Regions from separate parts of the Methylobacterium sp. 092160098-2 genome, predicted to be linked through region 1. Evidence: riboswitches for the same ligand, from Rfam matches in the RefSeq annotation. Region 1 holds a riboswitch; the other holds the start of a gene.
What was found. Region 1 has a riboswitch for glycine ahead of PQI07_RS23965 (D-amino acid dehydrogenase). Riboswitches for the same ligand answer to the same signal wherever they lie in the genome.
Positions count from the first base shown of each region.

Region 1 (3,149 bases):
TGAAGCTGCCCGAGGGCGCGAACCATTCGAGCTTGAAATGGGCGTGGCCGCCCCGCCAGGGTCGGTGCACCAGGGGGGTGCAGCCCTCCCCGAGGGAGACCGGGTCGGAGACCGCCACCGGCAGGGCGGCGGCGTAGCGCCAGAGGGAGCGCTTGGCCGTGTCGATCTCCCCGCGTCCGATCCCCGGCAGGTCCGTGATCATCAGCGGACCGCCCGTCTCCGAGCGCCAGCGGGGCGTCTCGATCGGGTAGGTCGCGCCGGTGGCGGGGTCGAGATAGGCGGCAGATGGAGGCATCGCGGCTCGGTTTCCGGGGCGGTTCGGGAAGATAATACAAAATAATCTTGGTCGGCGCGCCTCCCTTCTCGCGGAGACGACGCCGGGCCGAGGCGGGCGGGGCCCGCCTCGTCAGGGCTCCGCCCCGACAACCCGCCAAAGGGCTTCAAGCCCTTTAGAAACCCGGGCCTCTCAGGCCGCGAGCGGCAGGATCGTCCGCTCCGGGGCGTGCTCGGCGGCGATCGCCCCGGCGACGATCTCGGCGGTGGCCCCCGAGAGGGTCCAGCCGAGATGGCCGTGGCCGGTGTTGTAGAAGACCCCGGGCCGGCGGCCGCGACCGACCTTGGGCAGCATGTTCGGCAGCATCGGGCGCAGGCCGCTCCAGGCCACCACCCGGTCGGTGTCGACCAGCGGGAACTGCTCGCGGGTCCAGTCGACCAGCGGCTGGATCCGGTCGTGGCGGATGTCGCGGTTGAAGCCGTTGAACTCGGCGGTGCCGGCGACCCGCAGGCGCTCGTCGCCGAGCCGGCTCGTCACGATCTTGGCCGCCTCGTCGAGGATGCTCACCTCGGGGGCCGCCTTCTGGGCCTCCGGAGTCAGCAGGTTCACGGTGATCGAGTAGCCCTTCACCGGGTAGACGTTGACCCGGTCGCCGAGCATCGCGGCGAAATGCCGGCTGGCGCAGCCCGCACAGATCACCACCGCGTCGGCCTGCAGGACCTGCGTGTCCCCGGCAGGATGGCCCGCAGCGCGCCAGCCGATGTCATAGCCCCCCTCCCCCGGCGCGATCGTCTCGACGCTGGCGTCCTGGACGAAGCGGACGCCCCTGCGGGCGCAGGCGGAGGCGAGCCCCCGGGTGAATTTGTGGATGTCGCCGGTGGCGTCGGAGGGGGTGAAGAAGCCCCCGTGATAGGTCCCGGCCAGCGTCGGCTCGATCGCCCGGATCTCCTCCGGAGTCACGGCGTAGCGCTCGAGGCCGCCCTCCCGCAGCAGGGCGTTGACTCCGGTCGCCTTCTCGAAGCTCGCCCGGTCCCGGTAGAAATGCAGGATGCCGCGGGTCTTCAGGTCGAAGTCGATCCCCTCGGCCTCGGCCATGGCGAACAGCGCCTCCCGGGCCTTCAGGGCCAGCCGAACGGTCTCCACGGTGTTCTCGCGGTAATGGGCGATCTCGCGGACGAACGCGGCCATCCAGGACAGCTTGTGCCAGGAGGGCTTGGGATTCATCAGCAGCGGCGCGTCCCGGCGCATCATCCAGCGCAGGCCCTGCATCACGGTGGAGAGCTTGTTCCAGACCTCGGCGTTGCAGGCCGAGAGCTGGCCGCCATTGGCGAAGGAGGTCTCCATGGCGGCGTAGCGCTGCCGGTCGAGGACGGTGACGCGGTAGCCGCGCTGGGCGAGCGCATAGGCGGTCGTCACGCCGGTGATGCCGGCGCCGATCACGGCGATGTGGGTCATGGGCTTGGACTCCGGGACGTGGACGCGTGGAGGCCGCCTCAAGCGGTCGGCCGGTTGCGCGCCCCATCTGTCCCGGTGCCTGAGAGCTTGATCCGTCCCGCCCTGGCGCGGCGAAGTACGGACGTCCCCTTCGGCGGGTGCCCACGGGTTCCCCCGCTGCACCTCTCTCCAGATCGCCCTGACGACACGGTTCCGGTGCCTGAGAGTTTCCGGGGCGGTTGCTCCGTCGGCGCCGGGTCCCCTCTGCTGGGAAGATCCCGGTCTCTCCCGCATCGTCACGATGGGCTGTCCCTGGATACGCCGATCGGCCGCAGGGGAGAAGCCCGCCCGTCCCGCCGGCGGCCGATTTCACCGACAGCCGCTGCGCGTTGTCACCGCCACCCACGCTCTCCGCCGGAGCGATCCCGGCCGCCGCCGGTTGACGCTGGATTCTCCGGGAGACACCCCGATGCTGACCAGGACCGCGATCTACGAGGGCAGGGTGCGCGACGCCCGGGAAGAGGAATTCTTCCGCCGGGTCCGGGACGAGCTGGAGCCGTTCTGGCGGCGATTCCCGGGCGTCACCGCCGTGCGGATCCAGCGCGTGGTCTCGAAGGACGCCGACGCGCGGCCGATCGCCATGATCCTGGAGATGGACTTCCCCGACCAGGCGGCGCTGGATGCCTGCCTCGCCTCTCCGATCCGCCCGGAATCGCACGCCGCCACCGAGGCGGTGATGGAGATGTTCGACGGCCGCTTCTACCATCTGGTCAGCACCGGGCGCACCATGTCGCTGGTGGATTAGGACCCGGCCTCGGAAGGTCAATCTCCGCTCGAACGCAACGGCAAGTTTACCGCATATAAACCTATACTGACATATTATAATAGCCTGAAGATAAAATCTCAGGCCTGAACATCAGTTGATCCAGCACTCTTTAAGGGTCTCGGCGCAGGTTCCGTCCGAGCGACACCCTTCTTGTTCAGGCGGACGGCGCGATGGCGAAATGGATTCCTGGCGCGGCCGTCTTCGGCCTCCTGTGCCTGATGATCATCCCGGCTCCCGGGATCTGGGGCGTCCTGATCGGGGCCGCCTGCGTGCTGGCCATCGTCGGCAGCCTGTGCATGCTCGCCCTCGATCGGGTGGCGAGCGCCATCCTCGTCTGGCGCTCGCGGATGCGGGCGCGACGCCCGAGCCCGAGCCGGAGCCGGAGCCGGGTGGTCCATGCCGGCTCCAGGATGACCCGGAAGGTCTGAGCCTCCGGCGGGGCGCCGGGGGCTGGATTCCCCGCGGCATCGGTGCAAGGTCCCGGCGCCGCGACCACGGCGCCTAAGACCAACCGGGACGGTCCGATGAAGCTCCTCTACTCCCCCGCCTCGCCCTATGCCCGCAAGGTGCTGGTCCTCGCCCACGAGACGGGACTGATCGACCGGATCGCCGTCA
Region 1 covers NZ_JAQPZJ010000001.1:5,085,921-5,089,069, reverse strand. The annotation lists gene PQI07_RS23970 (threonine synthase) at 1-295, opposite strand, end outside; gene PQI07_RS23965 (D-amino acid dehydrogenase) at 467-1,729, opposite strand; glycine riboswitch at 1,795-1,903, opposite strand; glycine riboswitch at 1,907-2,009, opposite strand; gene PQI07_RS23960 (hypothetical protein) at 2,178-2,513, shown strand; gene PQI07_RS23955 (hypothetical protein) at 2,705-2,962, shown strand; gene PQI07_RS23950 (glutathione S-transferase) at 3,059-3,149, shown strand, end outside.

Region 2 (3,149 bases), on a different contig from region 1:
CGGCCTTCACGTCCTCCCGACTGGAATCCTGCGCGAGGGCGGGGCCAGAGAAGGCGGCGGCGGACAGGATCATCCGCGCGACCAGCGCAAAACCGTTGAGCGGTGCTCGGAACACCATCCTCGCTCTCCTTTCGTCGACCCAGGTGGCGAGACCGTCCTGGTGCGCGGTAGGTTGAACGCTTTCGAGGCGGTCCGGGTGCGATGGCTTACCGCGGATTGTCGTAGCGGACGCCGGGCCGGGGGCGATATCGCGGGAGCTCCCAGCCGAAGCGGAGCGATGCGGCGCGCACGAGCAAGCCGATTGAGAAGCCAACTCCGACCGCGATCTCACGCGGAATTCCGAGGGCGATCAAGGAGGTGAACGTGGCAGCCCCAACCAGGGCAGCCGTGGCATAGACCTCCCGGCTCAGGATGACCGGGCTCTCACCTCCGAGGAGGTCGCGGATGATGCCCCCGAAGGTGGCGGTGATCACGCCCATCGCCACGGCTACCTCGGCGCTCGCTCCCGTTTGCAAAGCCCTCTCGGCCCCGACCACCGCGAACAGCGCCAAGCCCAATGCATCTAACCACAGAAGGTACCTGTAGCGGGACTGAGGGATGTGAGCGGCAAAGAACGCCACCCCTGAGACGAGCAGGCAAGTCGTCAGGTAGGCCGGCTCGCCTACCCAGAACACCGCTGAGCCGAGTAGCAGGTCCCGGAGCGTTCCGCCGCCGATGCCCGTCACCGTTCCGAGTACGGCGAACCCGACGAAATCCATCTCCTTGCGCGAGGCGACGAGTGCGCCGGTGACCGTGAACACGATCACGCCGAGCCAGTCGAGGGTCGCAGTTGCCGTTTGGAACATGGTCTATCCCCGGGTGGTGCGAAGCGCAGCCACATCCTGGCGCGTGCGCTTCGGGCTTTCGCTGCCGCGGTCTCGAACAGCTTGGCTCTTCATTTGACGAGCAGGACCTGATTGTCGGGTCGGGGATGGTCACCCCATTCGTGCTGTACCATCACTTCCGGCTGCGAGGTCTTCACGACCACGGTCGTGCCGAGGGGGACGCGGCCGTACAGGTCGTAGATGTCCTCGTTCAGCAGGCGGATGCAGCCGGAGGAGTCCGTGCCGCCGACCGTCCAGGGCTCGTTCGTGCCGTGGATGCGGTACAGGGTGTCTCGGTCGCCCTGGTAGAGGTACAGCGCACGGCACCCGAGGGGGTTGTCGACGCCGGGTTCGACGTAGCGCGGGATGTCGGGGCGGCGCTTCAGCATGTCCGCCGTCGGCCGCCAGCCCGGCCACTTGGCCTTGCGCTTGATCACCGCGGTGCCGGACCAGGTGAACCCCGCCCGGCCCACGCCGATGCCGTACCGGAGCGCGGTGCGACCCTCGCGCACGAGATAGAGAAAGCGCTCGTGGGTATCGATGACGAGGATCCCGGCCCGCTCCGGCCCGTCGTAATCCACGAGTTGCTTGCGGAACTCCGGCGGGACGAGCGCGAGGTCGACCTTGGGGACGTCGAAGGGATGGTCCGGGATCGAGCCTATGAACCACGCGTCGCGGTTCGAAGCCGGGTCGACCGGCTCCGGTGCCTTCCGCGGTTCGGGCTCGGTATCCCAGAAGAATGCCTGCGCGCGGGCGGGTGCGAGGACGGCGGCGGCGAGAAGGAGGGAACGGCGGGTAGCCAACATCGTGGTGCATCCAGGCTGGGCGTTCGATGGGCGGCGCGGCCCCGGTCATGATCGACCACGCCCCGCGGACGATGCCAGGCGTGCGTCGCCGTCGAGGCTCACGCGGTGAGCCAGCCGGTTCCGTGCGGTGAGGGCGGCGCGAGCCGATGGGCGCGCGGCAGGTCAGGCTATGGGAATGTCATCGCGCGGGCCTCCGAGGTCGCTCCGCACGCGTCCCGCATGCGAGCCCCCTCTGTCATCGGCCTGAGAGTTTCGCCTGGGCCTCGGAAGAGGCCTCGACTTACACCATCGGCGGGAGCCCGAGCTCCGCTTTCCAGAGTGTTGAACGAACGAGCGGTCCGGGTGCCTGAGAGTTTCCGGGGCGGTTGCTCCTTCGGCGGCCGGTTCGTACCGGCTCTCTCCCGCTCGTCGCTGGGCCTAACTTGGCCGTTCGTTTACGGCCGAATTGTGGGACCGGCGTAAAATTCGTTAGCTTGCGATCAAATGTCTTCGTTTGGGCATGAGGCAGGGCCATGAAGCGGGCCGCGGCTCCGGTGCTGCGCTGGGTGACCGGGTCATTGCCGCCATCAGCGTGCGCGCGGCTCGTCGACGATGCGGGGCAGCGTCTCGAATTGGTGGTAGGGCGGCGGCGAGGACAGGGTCCATTCCAGGGTCGTCGCACCTTCGCCCCATGGGTTGTCCGCGGCCCGCTCCTTCGAGCGGAAGGCCAGCACCACGCCGATCATGAACACGAACAGGCCCAAGGCGAAGACGTGGCCGCCGTACGTCGCGACCTGCTGCCAAGGTCCGTACGCGTCGGGGTAATCGGCGTAGCGGCGCGGCATGCCGGCGAGGCCGAGGAAGTGCATCGGGAAGAACAGGACGTTCGACCCGATGAAGGCCAGCCAGAAGTGCAGCTTGCCCACCCATTCCGGGATGACGTGCCCGGTCATCTTCGGGAACCAGTAGTAGACGCCCGCGAAGATGATGAACACCGCGCCCAGCGACAGCACGTAGTGGAAGTGCGCCACGACGTAGTAGGTATCGTGCAGGTACTTATCGACCGCCGAGTTCGCCAGCACGACGCCGGTCACGCCGCCGACGGTGAACAGGAAGATGAAGCCGAGCGCCCAATGCATGGTGGCGGTGAAGCGGATGGAGCCGCCCCACATCGTGGCGATCCACGAGAAGATCTTCACGCCTGTGGGCACCGCGATCACCATCGTGGCGAACACGAAGTAGGACTGCGTCTGGAGCGACAGGCCGACCGTGTACATGTGGTGGGCCCACACCACGAAGCCGACGACGCCGATGGCGACCATGGCGTAGGCCATCGCGAGATAGCCGAAGATCGGCTTGCGCGAGAACGTCGAGATGATGTGCGAGACGATGCCGAAGGCCGGTAGGATCATCACGTATACTTCGGGGTGGCCGAAGAACCAGAACAGGTGCTGGAACAGGATCGGGTCACCGCCGCCGGCCGGATCGAAGAACGTCGTGC
Region 2 covers NZ_JAQPZJ010000002.1:633,587-636,735, forward strand. The annotation lists gene PQI07_RS28420 (amidohydrolase) at 1-118, opposite strand, end outside; gene PQI07_RS28425 (trimeric intracellular cation channel family protein) at 207-845, opposite strand; gene PQI07_RS28430 (L,D-transpeptidase) at 935-1,669, opposite strand; glycine riboswitch at 1,994-2,083, opposite strand; gene ctaD (cytochrome c oxidase subunit I) at 2,236-3,149, opposite strand, start outside.
Region 2: it holds a riboswitch for glycine, as region 1 does, so the genes downstream of both, PQI07_RS28430 (L,D-transpeptidase) here and PQI07_RS23965 (D-amino acid dehydrogenase) in region 1, are expected to answer to the same signal.